Regions from separate parts of the Thalassotalea crassostreae genome, predicted to be linked through region 3. Evidence: predicted binding sites of a transcription regulator. Region 3 holds the regulator's gene; each other region holds the start of a gene.
The links. Region 3 encodes FNR, which switches genes on or off when oxygen is low (the NO sensors DNR and NnrR bind a similar motif). Its sites were predicted from a motif close to TTGATCTAGATCAA; they were not measured.
Positions count from the first base shown of each region.

Region 1: the regulator FNR is predicted to act here: its motif matches at 3,810-3,823, upstream of LT090_RS06220 (glutamate-cysteine ligase family protein).
Region 2: the regulator FNR is predicted to act here: its motif matches at 2,280-2,293, upstream of LT090_RS15870 (TraR/DksA family transcriptional regulator).

Region 1 is NZ_CP017689.1:1,431,051-1,436,648, reverse strand. It holds gene LT090_RS06245 (cold-shock protein) at 450-662, opposite strand; gene truC (tRNA pseudouridine(65) synthase TruC) at 957-1,751, opposite strand; gene LT090_RS06235 (YqcC family protein) at 1,790-2,107, opposite strand; gene LT090_RS06230 (DUF3549 family protein) at 2,237-3,283, shown strand; gene LT090_RS06225 (DUF3301 domain-containing protein) at 3,389-3,691, shown strand; gene LT090_RS06220 (glutamate-cysteine ligase family protein) at 3,875-5,347, shown strand; gene LT090_RS06215 (M14 family metallopeptidase) at 5,338-5,598, shown strand, end outside.
Region 2 is NZ_CP017689.1:3,677,071-3,682,668, forward strand. It holds gene LT090_RS15850 (metalloregulator ArsR/SmtB family transcription factor) at 1-222, opposite strand, end outside; gene LT090_RS15855 (glutathione peroxidase) at 472-1,203, shown strand; partial or broken gene LT090_RS15860 (VF530 family protein) at 1,350-1,577, shown strand; gene LT090_RS15865 (LEA/WHy family protein) at 1,695-2,180, shown strand; gene LT090_RS15870 (TraR/DksA family transcriptional regulator) at 2,342-2,665, shown strand; gene LT090_RS15875 (YdcH family protein) at 2,705-2,959, shown strand; gene LT090_RS15880 (coiled-coil domain-containing protein) at 3,296-5,467, shown strand.
Region 3 is NZ_CP017689.1:2,096,030-2,101,627, forward strand. It holds gene LT090_RS09105 (heavy metal translocating P-type ATPase) at 1-1,242, shown strand, start outside; gene ccoS (cbb3-type cytochrome oxidase assembly protein CcoS) at 1,239-1,445, shown strand; gene LT090_RS09115 (sulfite exporter TauE/SafE family protein) at 1,442-2,110, shown strand; gene fnr (fumarate/nitrate reduction transcriptional regulator Fnr) at 2,154-2,876, shown strand; gene uspE (universal stress protein UspE) at 3,082-4,002, shown strand; gene ttcA (tRNA 2-thiocytidine(32) synthetase TtcA) at 4,203-5,138, shown strand; gene LT090_RS09135 (NCS2 family permease) at 5,356-5,598, shown strand, end outside.

The DNA of each region.
Region 1 (5,598 bases), 660 kb from region 3:
GTTCTTTTCAAGTAACTTTGTTAAAAGCTCAAGCTTATAGAGGATTTACGTTCTCAGGCTCTTGTTTCGCGGCCTTTTGGGCCGTAAGGGTCAATACAACAAGATCCTGAACCAAGTTCAGGAAGTCGAGTATTTTAACGCATCAACTTTAAACACAAATTCCGACCACAATTACTGAACACAATTTCCAGACATAAAAAAAACAGCGCATGCTGGTTCTTTTCAGTAACTTGTCAAAAGCTTATAGAGGTTTTACGTTCTCAGGCTCTTGTTTCGCGGCCTTTTTGGCCGTAAGGGTCAATACAACAAGATCCTGAACCAAGTTCAGGAAGTCGAGTATTTTAACGCATCAACTTTAAACACAAATTACTGAACACAATTACTGAACACAATTTCCAGACATAAAAAAACCAGCGCATGCTGGTTCTTTTCAGTAACTTGTCAAAAGCTTATAGAGGTTTTACATTCTCAGCTTGTGGTCCTTTTTGACCTTGAGTTACTTCAAATTCTACTTGTTGGCCTTCAGCTAGTGTACGACGACCACCTGTATCAACGATTGCACGGAAGTGAACGAATACGTCAGGACCGCCTTGTTGTTCGATAAAACCAAAACCTTTCTCGTCGTTAAACCACTTTACTGTACCTGTTTTTGAATCAGACATAATTTTATTCCTAATTTATAATTTTATTATTGTTTACGTTAAAACGTAGACATTTCCAACTCCGACATGGAGCATAATAGCTTGTTCATGTTTTACTTTTATGTCGAGATGTTGGAACGAGTTGTACTTATAAATCGAAATAAATGGTATTGCATTTTCAAAGCTTGCAAGCCGAGTATACGCCATTAACAACGCTTTTCAAGAAAAAAAGTTTATATTTGATAATAAGTTAATGGAATTGATAAGACCAAAAGATGCTATGTACAAAACTAAAATTTTAATATTAATGGGCTTTTAATTTATTTCAATATTCCAGCCTAACTCTTTAAAGACAAATAGCCACTGTTCATCTAATGGCGCAGAGATGGTTATTTTCTCATCGGTGATCGGGTGTAAGAATTCAAGTTGTTGGGCATGTAACATCAATCGTCTAAAACCAAAGTGCTTACCAAAAAACGGATTTTGCTTATTATCACCGTAATTTATATCACCAATAATTGGGTGGCGTAGGTGTGCTAAATGACGTCTGATCTGGTGTCGTCGTCCCGTATGTGGCTTAAGTTTGATTAATGAATAACGAACAGAATCAAATTTACCGAGCGGAATTGCTAACGATGACGTTGCTATCGATTGATAATCGGTAACGGCATCTTGAGCTGGCTTATCTTGATTAACGTATTTATCACCCAGTTTATCGAGCTTTTCTTTTAATGGATAATCGACCTGCCCTTCACCATTTAAGTGGCCTCGAGTAATCGCATAGTAGGTCTTTTGAATAGTTTTATCGGTAAACGCCTGCCCCATTTTACGAGCAACGTCTTCCGATAAACCGAATAATAATACGCCAGAGGTTGGTCTATCGAGTCGATGCAATGGATACACATATTGACCAACAAGATCTCGCACTAACTGCAAGGCAAAGTATTTTTCATGGCGATCCATAAAAGAACGATGCACAAACAACCCACTCGGTTTATTTACCGCAACTAAGTGTTCATCTTGATAAAGTATTTCTAACTGTGGCGGAGACTCAACACTTTCGTCTTCAACACTAACGCTTGCTGAATTTTCGGGATTGTCATTTATCATGTTAATTTACTAGTTATATTGCTTTTAGTTTACAGTGACTACTGATTGCTTAGCGTAGCGTCAATATCGGCGATAACCTTAATTAGGTTATTCGCTTTTTCACCAAGATGTTTAAATGCTTCTTCTGCCATCGGCGTCAAACTAATTTGACTTGGCAAGGTCATCCCCTGTTCAATCATCAGTTTTATTTTCACGATAAAGATAAACTGTAACCATTGCTCAAAAGATAATGTGTCAATACAAAATGGCTGTGTTGACGCTAAAGCCTCTCCGCTGGGCGGCTGTGTCTGCCACAAATTTTGCATCGTTAACTCTTGCTCTAGATGTTTAAGTAACTGTAAAACTTTAGATTGCAATTGCTGACCCTTTTAATGAATTGCTTAGTGTTTTATTTAAGTAAAGTTTATTTAAATAAATGGAGTTGCGCTGCAATTATATTTATAATGCGACCACTTTTGAACTACTAATGCTGACGCACCGCAATTATGACGCAAATATCGACTATTTCCGAGTTACTAAAATTATCGAATTCCAAATATCGAATATTTGATATCGGTCGTGTCGTGCAAAAAATTGCCAAGCAAGACTTTGAAAAAGTAGAGCAAGCGATGCAACCATACCCTTACCCAATACAAGGACATGCATGCTTTGCAATCGCCTTTTGGCAAGAACAAAAATCAGCACCTTATTTATGGTTCGTAAAGCTACCATTAGACGAGCGCGGTTTACTTAATCAAGGTTCAAGAAATCACTATTTGGCGATAATCCTAGAGGCCCTTGGTAGCGATTTAACGCAAGATCCGACCGAAAAACAAGAAGAGTTATTACAAGCTAATCCGTATAACTTTACGCCGAGCCAATACAAACTAGCGACTTTGAATGCGTTAATTAAACGTGATTTAAAGCAGAATGCATCTGAGTATTACGAACATTGTCAACTGTACATGTCTGGTAAACTTGGATTAGATAATTGGCAAGGAGTCGGAGTGCAAGGCATTGCCGATTTCGCCGCTCGAATCGATGATAAGCAAAATGCTGCAAGCTTAATTGATAACTTGGCGATGCTGCCAGAGCAAGTATTTAACATTTTATGTGGTGCCTTAGAAAACCATCCGTTGCCAATTGACCTTTTAACCAAGGTAATTGCCTTAGCAAAAGAGGAAATAGCTCAACAGGATGTAGACTTCTCTCGTCTATCGAACTTATTAAGAGCTATGTCTGCCAACGCCGAAAATCCATTGTTAGTGCAATTCATTACAGACATATTAAACAATGAACAGCTAAATAATTTAAACCTTTTAGTGACCATCTCTGGTCGCTGTTACCCAGCGTTAATTGTTCATAAACAACTGATGGCATTTTTAGAAAAATTAGTCACTTGTGTCGGACAGGAAATATTCGTCGCAGTATTTAAAGATTTAATCGCGATCCCTAAAATAAGACCAACCTTAATGCAATGTATTAGAGATCCACAGCGCAGTGACGTGCTAGGAAATGCGATTGGTCAGTTATTTAATCAAGTAAAAAACTAATCAAGCTCCAGTCTTGAAAAACGAGCATACAAATACAACATAGTAATAAATCAACAAATAAAATAAATTGAATCTATCGGTTCAATCTCAACGTTAAAGGCATATATGATGGCAGAAATTTGGGTATTACTAATTGCTTGTACGATCATTTGGTACTTTAACCACTTACGTAAAGTTGCAGAAAAAGCACGTAAAGTCGCGACTCAACATTGTGAACAATTAGAGCTACAGTTTATTGCGATTGCTCGTGTTAAAACTCGTTTTAGTGCAAGTAAACGTTTAGGCATTTTTGTAAAAAGCGATTTTCAGTTTGAATTTAGTGGCGATGGTGAATCTAGCTATAAAGGACTATTGCATATGCACGGATTAAAACCTGCGGGTTTTGATATGCCTGCTTATAAGTTTTAATCTCGATTTTTGAATATCGGCAACGCTAAAACAAAAAACCTTTTCCCTCTTAAAACAGCTGATTTAATTGAATTTTATAACTTGCGTGGTTAATTTACATAAAATTAACACTCAAAATTTGACCTCAATCAAGTTCCATTCCCACAAAAAAGCGCATTATTTTTCTAAAGGAGAAATGATGCTATGGGTAAAGACGTATCACAAAAATCGTTTACAGATAATGATTACAAAGTTTTCCAACAGGCTCTGTACCATCAATTAACGCAACTAAAAGACATTTTAGCAAGGGACCATTTTGGTGACGAAACGCTGAAATTTGGTGCCGAGCTAGAGATGTATCTTATTGATGATAATGGACAGATAAGTCCATCAAACCAACTCTTGCTCAACCAACTTAGTGATCCTCAATATCAAGTTGAACTCAACAAATATAACTTGGAGCTAAACCTTAGTGCGGTCAAGCAAAACGGTAAGCCGTTCACAGCAATTCGCAATGAAATGCTTGAGAAAACCGCACAGCTCGAACAAATCGCCGCTAAAAATAATATCAATGTTTTACCCATTGGTATTTTGCCGACGCTGAAGAAGCAAGATATAAATCATCAATTGATGACTGATTTAAGTCGCTATCACTGTTTATCGAATCATTTATTTGAACAGCGAGGCGATGCTTTTTCAGTGAACATAAACGGTGAAGAGCCGATCACCGAGCGCTTTGATGATATTTGTGCTGAAGGTGCTAATACATCCTTTCAAGTTCATATGATGACCCAATATAAAGATTTTAATAATGTCTTTAATGCCGCGCAATTAACCATCCCTTTAGTCACCGCAATAGGCGCTAATTCAGCGATATTCCTCGGTAATCGAGTTTGGGATGAAACTCGAATAGCGCTTTTTAAGCAATCACTCGATATTCGTCATCAACACCAATACCAATGGCATGAACCAACACGAGTGAATTTTGGTTTTGGTTGGCTAAAAGATAACGTCTGGGAATTATTTGCTCAATCAGTAGCGCTCTACCCGCCTATCTTGCCAGCACTATGCGATAACGACAGAGCCAATAATGAACGCCTTGAAGAGCTTAATATGCATATGGGAACACTGTGGCCATGGCATAGACCAGTTTATGATCATCACGGCAATGGCCATATGCGTATTGAATTTCGAGCAATACCCGCAGGCCCAACAAGTATCGATATGGTGGCAAATGCGGCGTTTGCAATTGGTTTAGCTAATGGCCTAAAAGATGAAGTAAACGACTTTACTGCAATTATGCCATTTCGTTATGCCGAGTATAACTTTTATCGTTGCGCTCAATATGGGCTCGATGCAAAAGTCCTTTGGCCACTCAATCATTGCTATAAATTAGAAGAAGTAAGTATTTGCGAAGTGATAAAACAATTACTTCCTAAAGCCAAAAAAGGATTACTCGATTTAGGCATTGATAAAGATGAAGTCGAAACTTATCTTGGCGCGATAGAGCAGCGCTTAGAACAAGGCGTCACCGGCGCGATATGGCAAAAGAAGACTGCCCAACATCTTGAGCAAACGCTCGATAAAGACGAGGCCTGCCAACAACTAGTAAAACTTTATTTAAATCAATGTCGAAGCGCTAAACCAGTTAGCCAATGGGAACGATTATGGTCGTAGATTATAACGAAATTAACTTTCTTAAAGACCCTGATTTAATTTGTTTAAAATCTGATTATGACCAGTTTTTAATGTCATTAACAGGGCCAACTGTCATTGATATATCTGGCATAGATAGTAGTCGCACCCGAGTTATTACAACTCTGATCCACGGCAATGAACCGTCAGGGTTAATTGCAATTCATCGATGGTTGACTCACCTAAAGCCTCAACAACGGCCGCAAACGAACCTACGTTTTATTATTTGCTCG
Region 2 (5,598 bases), 1.6 Mb from region 3:
TAAATTGTCACTGAGTCGGTAATAGACCCATTGCTTGGTTTTTCGATCACTTAACAACCCTGCTTTTTTAAGCAAAGCTAAATGGCGAGAGATCTTAGGTTGGCTATCACCAAGAGCTTGCACTAATTCACAAACACATAACTCTTGTTCATGAACTATCATTAGTAATATTGCTAACCGAGTTTCATCGGCTAATGCTTTAAAAAACTGAACACTATTCATTTGCATCTCTTCACATGGCAAGTATATATGGATTTCATTATATACGTTTTTTCGTATATAAAAAGTAGTGAATGGTAAAAAATTGTTAGAGTTGCATTTTAGGAAAAACTCTTAATTTGTTTTTTAGATTAATTGAATCAATTTAAATCAATTTATTAAATTTAAAAACTGTTCCATAATTAACCCATCGAAATTAGTTAGACATTAAACGTTGCCTTGCAGCGTAACCATAATATTTAGGAGACAGATATGTTAGATAATAAAGAAGGTCAAAACGTACCTAGCGTTGTATTCCCAACCCGTCAAAACAACGAATGGAAAAACGTTTCTACTGATGAATTATTTAAAGGTAAAACCGTTGTTTTATTCTCATTACCAGGCGCGTTCACACCGACGTGTTCATCTACGCATTTGCCTCGCTACAACGAGTTAGCAAAAACATTTAAAGAAAATGGCGTTGATGAAATTGTTTGTGTTTCAGTAAACGATACCTTTGTTATGAATGCTTGGGCGGCTGATCAAGAATCAGACAACGTTACCCTAATTCCTGATGGCAACGGCCAGTTCAGTGAAGGTATGGGCATGCTTGTAGACAAAAGCGACATCGGTTTTGGCAAACGTAGCTGGAGATATTCAATGCTAGTTAAAGACGGTGTTGTTGAGAAAATGTTTATTGAACCAAATGTTCCGGGCGACCCGTTTGAAGTTTCTGATGCAGACACAATGTTGGAGTACATCAATCCAACAGCGAAAAAACCACAATCAGTAAGTATCTTCACCAAACCTGGTTGTCCATTTTGTATAAAAGCAAAAGAGTTATTAACTGCAAATGGCTATGACTACGAAGAAATCGTTTTAGGTAGTGGTGCAAGTTTAACGTCACTTAAAGCAATTACTGGTCGTGAAACTGTCCCGCAAGTATTTATTGATAACCAGCATATCGGTGGTAGTGACGATTTAGCCGCTTTTTTAGAAAGCTAACTGATACCTGAAAAATAATGCTCGCGCATTTAAACTGGGGTCAGAGTCAGATTAATTTTATTTTTATAAGGAATTAATCTGACTCTGACCCCGGTTTTTTGGTATTATTTATCTTATCTTGGCAACAAAGTAAGAAGCAATAATCAATGGATAACCAACCTTATAATCCTCTCCATGGTGTAACCTTAAAAACGATCGTAACAGACTTAGAAGCCTATTTTGGGTTTAAAGAATTAGGTGCGCTGATCAAAATTCGTTGCTTTACTGATAACCCTAGCATTAACTCGAGTTTGAAGTTTTTGCGCAAAACACCTTGGGCGCGAGAAAAAGTTGAGCAGCTTTATATTAAGAACAAACATCGCATAAATTCCGAATCAGAATAACTGCCAGCCAAAACTCAATAGCGAATAAATTTACTAGCCATATACGTCAAAATAGATAATGCTAGGAGACGCTATCGTAATCTAATATTGCTTTTTAAGGATCATAAAATGACAACACCTTCTCCTTTACGTGCTCTAATGTTTGTTTTCTCAGTGCTTATGATTAGCGCATGTGCACAAGTGATGCCTGATGTTAAAGAGCCAGATGTAGAAGTTGTTGGTATTGAAATGTTGCCACTTAAAGGCGTAAACCCAGCGTTTAAGATCACCCTAAATGTTACAAATCCAAATAGCTTTGATCTTGATATTAGTCAGTTGAATTATAAATTGCTGGTAAATTCTGAACCGTTATTAGCTGGTAAGAATAAAAATTTACCATCTATAAGTGCTAATGATTCTCAAGAAGTTGTGCTTATTGGCAAAGCGGATTGGTTTAACAGCTATAAAGTGATTAAAGAAATCATTCGCAAACCAACAAAAACAGTATCTTATAAACTAGACAGTCAAATTGAATTTAGTGATTACCTGCCAATGTTTAACTTTAAACGCGAAGGTAATTTTATTCCGCAAAAAGCCATTCAAAATTCTCTATAACAATAGCGTATTTTCAAATACTTAAGTTTGCACTCAAAATTCACTCAGAGCGCATTAACTTGTAGTTATCGATTAACTTATAGTTAACAACTACATTTATTGCGCTAGATCAAAATCATATTTATTCAATTGTTTAATCTACAGTCATAAGGAGTATGACAATGATTGTAGAAAAGCTAACCAATACCCTCAACGAAAAAAAAGCTGAACTCACCAAGCGCTTAGTCGCTATTGAGAAAGACTTTCAAAAAGGTCGCAGCCAAGACTTCGCAGAACAAAACACAGAATCAGAAAACGATGAGGTTTTAGTCGAGATCTGTGAACAGACTCGCTTAGAACTAAACAAGATTGAACAAGCATTAGCATTACTGCAAACAGAACAATACGGTATTTGCAGCACCTGCGGAGATAAAATTGGCGAACAGCGCCTAACTGCATTGCCTTATGCCAAAACCTGTATTAGCTGCGCTCAAACTGAACACTAAATACTAAATACTAAATAACAATATCAAAGGATTAAAATTATGAACATTCAAAAACACGATTTGCATCACGAATTTCCTGAGTATCACGATGAAATCCATGAACTAAAAATGAGCAACAATCATTTTGCTAAAGTATTTAAGGCTTATCATGAGCTTGATCATGAAGTTATTCGCATTGAAGAAGGTGTAGAAAATACATCGGATGATTACTTGGAATCATTAAAGAAACAACGTCTTAATCATAAAGATGAGCTATTTTTAATGATTAAAAAATACCAAACCAAAAAGGCTTAAATACACTATTTAAAGTCTTATAAACTTCATCATATAACGATGAATTTATGCCAAAGAAAGCGCCTGTTGTGGCGCTTTTATTTTTTCTGACGCCTAAAACCGTAAAAACAACTCCGACATGTTAAAATTTTGTGAAAAATCATCATGGTATTTGCTATGCTTAAGAAATAGCATTTATCTAGGTTTGATGCGGGATTGATTAAACTATTTCGGCTGTTTCATTAAAACACTGAATTTTCGACACCGTGAGAGTTTGATAAATTTTGTAAATCCTATCAAACGTGATTAAATGCTAGTAGTAATAATAACGATATATAAAAACAACAAGAGCTTATTATGGCAGACAAGTCTGTATTAGATAACGACACGGAAGAGCAGTTGCAATTACTGGCTGGAGATATATTTATCCAACTAGAGGATAAGTTTAAGCAATTTGCCGCTAAGTTAGGTGAACAAGCCGAGGTAGAAAAACAAAAAGCTCTTGTTGAACAAAAAAATGAATTGGATGAAAAATATAATCTAGTTCATGAAAAATTAAGCCAATCAAAACACAATTCAGTAAATCTCAAATACAGCGAAATAGAGCAGCTTAATCAAAAGCTATTGCGCTATGAAACTAAATACCTGCAACTAAAAGAAAAACACGAAACCATTGGTACCATTTTAAAAGTTAAGCTAAAAGAAGAGCAAAGCTTTAACGAAGAAATTCGTTTGGTTAAAGACAACCGAAACCTGTTACAGTCACAACTTGAACCTCTGAATCAAGAAAACGCCGAACTAAAAAAAGAACTAAAGAAAGTAGAGCAAAAGCTAACTAAGCTCGAAACAACTCACAAACAGCTACAAGAAACCACGAGTCTTGAAATTGCAGAATTAAAAGCCAGCCTAAACGGTGACCAAGATCAGTTTGAACAGCTACAAACGGCGCACAAAGACCTCAATGATACCTTTACTGAGCTAGAGTCAAAATTTAACGATAGCGAACAAAGTGTCAGTAAGTTAAATAACGAGATCGCTGAAAAAAATATCGCTCACAAGTCGGAAACTGAGCGACTCATTGCTCAACACAAAGAGCGTTTATCGATCTATGAGCAAGCCTCTGGCTCAAGCTCACAGGCCCTTAAAAGCCTTGAAGGCAAGCTAACCAAGTCTCAAGAATTAGTTAACAAGAACAAAGCAGAAATAGCCGAGCTCAACAAGAGTATCAAGCAATTAGAGAAAGATAACAAAGCGTTAACGGTGGAAAATAAAAACTCTGCTAAGCGCATAGATCAAGAAACTGCCAAGGTTGACAAACAATATAAGTCAGAGATAGAAAAACTGAATAAAACCATCAACGCTAATACCTTAGCGCTGAAGTCTATTGAAACTGAAAAACAAAAATTACAAGATAGTGAAACTGCACACATTGCAGACATAGCGCAATTACAAGAACAATTAGAAGCCATTCAAGCAACATTGGCCGCTGCCGAAGTAAAGCTTAAGGATGCCGAAAAAACACAACAAAAAGCGCTCAAAGAACAACAAAAATCTACTGACGAAAAAATTACTGAGTTAACAGCACAAGCCAATGAACGTGACATACTCAGCCAACAGTTAGAATCAGAAAAAGCAGCTTATGAAAAAGCAATTGAGCAGCTACAAACAGATTCCGAATCAAAGGTAGCGGCATTAAACAAAGAGGTTAGTGCTTTAACCAAGAGCAAAGACAAGATACAGACTGAGCTTGATCATCATTTGCAAAACCTTAACGCCGAGCAACAACAAATTGCCGATATTGAGCAACAACATCAACAGCAACTTGAACAGGCGACAAAAGATTTGCAACAACAGCTGAATGATATTGAAAAACAGCTGGCGCAAAGCGAGAAAAAACAAAAGTCGACTTGGATTGAAAACGGCGCACTTAAAGATAAAGTCGAACGCAAAGAAGAACAATTATCAGAGTTAGAAAGCAATCATAAGAAGACTACCGAACAGCTCATTAATATACGCCAACAGCATGACAGTGAATTGTCCGAACTGAATAAGTCCCACAAAGCGGAAATCAAACAGTTGGCAAGTGAAAGCGACAGTAAAACCAACAGCCTTAATGAACAAATCAGCGCAATTAATTTAGATCTTAAAGAGCAGAAAGATAAATTAGATACTCACCAAAGTAATACCGACAAAATTATTGAAAAGCTTAACAATGACAAAGCTGAGTTAGGTAAAGAACTAGAGACACTGAAAAAACAAACAACGAATGAATCATCTGAAATTGCAAAACTAGAAGCGGCATTGGCAGCCGAGCAAGAAAAAGTTTCAAGCTACCTGCAAAAAAATGCGACATTGAAATCTCGTCAAGACTCTAGCGATGATCAGATTCGCAATACCTTAAAAGAACTCCGCGATGAAAATTCAGAATTGAAACAACGTCTTAACGATGAAACCGCAGAACTTCAAGATAAGATTACTGAGTATCGATTGAAATTTGAATACGCGCAGAAACAATTGGCGGGCAAGTAAAAATTAGCAAACATCAAAAAACTCTAATTTATATACTACGTTCCAATATAGAGCTAAAACTGTAGAGTATCTTTTACACTTGCGGCAATATTATTCTCTTCTTATCAAGTCGTATTTGATCTTTGACATAA
Region 3 (5,598 bases):
GTAGAGATCAGCCAAACTAATTCAGACAGCTTTTTAACTAACCTGATCAGGTTAAGTGAGTCAGCGCAAGCACACAAACCTAAAATAGCCCAATTATCTGATCTCATCGCCCAGTATTTTGTTGCCATAATATTAGTAACTGCAATCGCAACTGCTACCTATTGGTACTTTAACGCGCCTCAGGAAGCTTTCTGGATAACTTTATCGGTATTAGTAGCAACTTGCCCATGTGCATTGTCGTTGGCCACCCCTACCGCTCTTACCTGCGGCACAATTCGATTAAACCGTGAAGGCATCATGATAAAAAGTGGTCATGTATTGGAAACAATGCCTACGATCAATTGTTATGCGTTCGATAAAACCGGTACGTTGACAAATGGCGCATTTGCGATAACCAAAGTCGAGGTACTTAGCGAGCACTATAATGAGCAACAATTACTCGCCATTGCCGCCGCAATAGAAACGCGTTCTGAGCATCCTATTGCCAAGGCGTTTAGTGAATATCGTGACTTTAACATTAACACTAAAAATATTGACGTGATCCCAGGTTGTGGCATCAGTGCGACACTCATTGATAGCAACCAAATGCCAAGCACGGTAAATATCGGCAAAGTAAGTTGGATAAATGAAACATGCGACATTGCTGAAAAATATTATAATGCTCAATGCTTAATGACGATAGACAATACGCTGGTTGCCGTATTTTATTTAGAAGATACCCTTCGCGATGATACTAAGCACGTATTGCAAGAATTGACGTCAAAAGGCAACGACGCTCTTTTGATCAGTGGTGACAGTGAAGCCGGTGTAAATAAATTTTGCCAACAAGTTAATATCAGAGAGGTCCACCATACCTGCACAGCGACTGATAAACTAATTCTTATCAAGCAAAAACAAGAATACGGAAAAAACGTTGCTATGGTTGGCGATGGTGTGAACGATTCACCAGTATTTGCCGCAGCTCACATTTCAATAGCAATGGGTAGCGGTACGGAAATAGCAAAAAGTGGGGCTGATGTTATTTTACTTAATAACCAACTTTCAAGCTTATTAAATCTCACCCGCATATCCAATAAAACATCTAGAATTGTGAAACAAAACTTTGCTTGGGCGTTTGCTTATAACTCGATAATCCTGCCACTGGCAGTATGTGGTTTTATCACGCCATATATGGCAGTATTAGGTATGTCAGCAAGCTCTATTATCGTGGTTACCAATTCACTAAGGTTATTAAAGTCATGAGCGTGATCTATATTCTTATCCCTGTTGCTCTGGTCTTTACGGCGATTGCCATTTATTTGTTTTTCTGGGCGGTTAAAACAGAACAATTTGATGATCTTGAGAAACAAGGCATGAGCATTCTATTTGACGATGATAAGCAACAAAACAACACTCGCGAAAATAATCAAACCTCTAGCAACGAAGAACTAGAAAAGAAAAAATGAGCTTAGACTTTTTATCGGCATTTTTGATTGGTTTAGCGGGTGCAGGACACTGCGTCGCAATGTGCGGTGGCATTACCACAATGTTGACGTCATCAATTGCCGGTGAACGTAAGCTAAACTTTTCGTTACTTTTAAGCTATAACTTAGGACGCATCTCTTCCTACGCTATCGCCGGCGCTATTGCTGGTTTAACAGGCTCGTTAGCGGCAAAATCCATCGGCGATCATATTATTTGGCTTAAAGTTATTGCTGCAGTCTTTGTTATATTACTTGGTCTATACATTGCCAAATGGTCATTCTTATTAAATCGTGTTGAGGCCATTGGTTCGTATTTATGGAAGTACCTACAACCATTCTCGAAACGATTTATACCGGTAACAAATATCAAGCAAGCATTGGGGTTAGGTGCAATTTGGGGATGGTTACCCTGCGGCCTTGTGTACTCAACCCTTACATGGTCTGTAGCAAGCGCTGATTGGCTAAATGGCGCATTAATTATGGCTGCCTTTGGTTTAGGAACGTTACCCGCTCTATTAACTTTAGCGTCAGGATTTGCATTTATCACCACAACCTTACGCAGTGACATTTTTCGAACCCTAACCGCTCTACTTCTAATTGCATATGGCGGTTATTCATTAATGATTGCTCTACAACAAATATTTTAGTAAAATTTAACGATTAATTAATAGTTTATAGAAGTTAGTAGTTATGCCTCAAACAATCCCGGTTGCGAATAATATTAAGTGTCAAAATTGCAGCATAAGTGAATTGTGTCTTCCTTTTAGTTTAAATGAATCAGAGCTTAACTTACTTGACGACATCATTTCTCGTAAAAAACCGATTCAAAAAAATACACAAATATTTAAAGCCGGCGAAAACCTTCATACGCTCTATGCCATCCGTTCAGGTACTTTTAAAACGTTTATAATTTCAGAACAAGGTGAAGAACAAATCACTGGTTTTCACTTAGCTGGTGATTTAATGGGATTCGATGCGCTTTCTAAGAAAAAACATCCAAGTTTCGCGAAAGCGTTAGAAACGTCAATGGTTTGTGAGATCCCATTTGAAGTATTAGATACGCTATCTAATAAAATCCCTAAGCTTAAAGCACAAATGATGAATTTAATGAGCAACGAAATACTCTGCTCTAGCGAGATGATTTTATTATTAAACCGTAAAAATGCCGAAGAGAAACTTGCTACATTTTTAGCAAGTTATGGCCATCGTTTAGGTAGTCGTAATTTATCAAATATGGAATTCAACCTGCCGATGACTCGCAGTGAAATTGGTAATTATATTGGCTTAACAATTGAAACTATTTCTCGTTTAATGACAAGGTTTCAAAAAGAAGGCCTTATTAAAGTCGAAAATAAGTTTATAACGATTATTGATAAGGACGCGTTATACCAACTTGCAGGCTTTAATAAATAGCCGAGGACTAACTCTTTACATAAGGCACCTAAACGGTGCCTTTTTTGTGTTTAAAATCACATAATCTTTTAAAATATTTGATACGAATCAATAAGCTATGATTATTACTATTTTTAATGCTAACAAATTTGTAACAATCAATAGAAGCGATTAAGCTTAATATACCGTTTATTTATACAAATTCTCGTTAATTAAGGCCAGACTCATGGAAAGTTATCAAAATATCCTCGTTGTTATTGACCCGACTACAGAAGACCAAAAAGCATTGGCAAGGGCATGCACCCTTGCGAGCAAAACCAACGCAAGGATTACTGCTTTTTTAACTATCTACGACTTTTCATACGAAATGACCACAATGCTGTCAGGTGAAGAACGAGAGGCAATGCGAGAAACTGTAGTTAATGACAGAGAACTATGGCTCAAAGACCTCATTAAAGACATGCCGTGTGATATTAGCACTAAAGCGGTATGGCACAACCGACCTTTTGACGCGATATTAAGTGAAATCCGTGATAATAACTTCGATTTAGTAGTAAAAAGTACTCATGAACACCCTGCACTGCAGTCAGTGATATTCACACCAACGGATTGGCATTTAATTCGAAAATGTTGGGTACCTTTATTACTTGTTAAAGAACATCAATGGCCAGAAAATGGTCATGTACTTGCTGCCGTTAACGTTGGTAGCGAAGAACTCGAGCATCAATCGCTAAATAACAAAATTACCGAAGAAGCCCTTAATCTTAGTAAGTTGATCACCGCAGATACTCATTTTGTTAATTCTTACCCTGGAACACCTATAAATATTGCTATAGAAATTCCGGAATTTGACGCCAATGAATATAACCAAGCAATGAAGAACCATCACCGCGATGTAATGCGAGAACATGCTGATAAATTTGGCATTGATTATGATTTTCTGCACGTTGAAGAAGGATTACCAGAGGATGTTATTGAAAAAGTAGCTAACGACATCGATGCAGAACTCGTCATTCTTGGTACAGTGGGTCGTACAGGTCTTTCAGCTGTACTTATCGGCAATACTGCTGAGCATGTAATAGACAGACTTAACTGTGATTTATTGGCGTTAAAGCCTGACGGTTATGAATCACCATTCTTGAAATAACCAATTCATTATATTTATTGCGACTATTGCTTAACAATCTATCCAAACACCCCGTGTGATTACTCCAGTTTTATCACACGGATCACTAACATTTAACTTATCGTTAACCTTAAAATAACCGAGTCCTACTTTGCCTGAGCACTTTGCTCAGGTATAATGCGCGCTTTTTAAACTTAATCATAAATGCAAAGGCTTCAAGCATGTCTATAGACGTTAGCACCGAGAAAAGCGACGAAAAGTTAGCTAAAGCAAAACTTAGCAAATTAGAGAAACGATTTCGTCACAATGCAGGTAAAGCGATCAGCGATTACAACATGATCGAAGACGGTGACAAAGTTATGGTCTGTCTATCAGGTGGTGCTGATAGTTATACGATGCTTGATATATTGTTAAAATTGAAGGCCTCTGCACCGATTCATTTTGATATTATTGCGGTCAACCTAGATCAAAAACAACCAGGCTTTCCAGAGCATATTTTACCTGCTTATCTAGAGGATTTAGGTGTCCAATACCACATAATTGAAGAAGATACTTACGCTATCGTCAAAGATAAGATCCCAGAAGGCAAAACCACCTGCAGCCTATGCTCTCGCTTGCGTCGTGGCATATTATACAGTACCGCAAAGAGGTTACGCGTAACCAAAATAGCGCTAGGTCACCATCGAGATGACATGATAGAAACCTTAATGCTTAATATGTTCTTCAATGGTACTTTAAAAACCATGCCTGCAAAGCTTGTTTCAGACAATGGCGAGCATGTCGTTATCCGTCCTTTAGCGTACTGTAAAGAAGTTGAAATAAAGCAATACGCTGCGCTAAAACAATTCCCGATTATTCCGTGTAACCTTTGCGGAAGTCAACCAAACTTACAACGTCAAAATGTGAAAAAGATGCTTAAAGATTGGAATGTGCAATTTCCGGGACGAGCTGAATCAATTTTTACTGCGATGCAAAATGTAGCACCATCACATCTAGCCGATCACTGTTTGTATGACTTTAAAAATGTTGATTTGTCGTCGGGTGTGATCAACGGTGGTGACTTGGCGTTTGATAAAGAAGAAATTAAAGCGCCAAATATCACAACAACACTAAAAATCGAAGAAGTTAATCGTTTAGACATTATCGAAGTAAAGTAAAATAGGCCTCATAAGGCATTAAGTCGGTAAGTTAGTATCAATGCACAGCTTTTTCTGTGATTTTAGTGGCATTTAGCGTAAAATTCGTCAACATTGCGGCGTAGATACAACATCATTAAAACTCAGTGCCAAAAACTTATTACTTAAAATGCCTAAGCAGCATTTTGATTAAAACAATAAAACTAATAAATATTTAAATTAAACCAGGGAACATAATATGTTTGAAAAGCTATTTAAATTAGCAGAGCACGGTACCACAATAAAAAAAGAACTTATTGCTGGCTTCACCACTTTTTTAACTATGGGTTACATTATCTTTGTAAACCCTTCGATGTTAGCAATGACCGGAATGGATCAGGGCGCAGTATTCGTTGCAACCTGTCTTGCAGCCGCTATCGGTTGTTTAATCATGGGCTTATACGCTAACTACCCTATCGCATTAGCCCCTGGTATGGGTCTT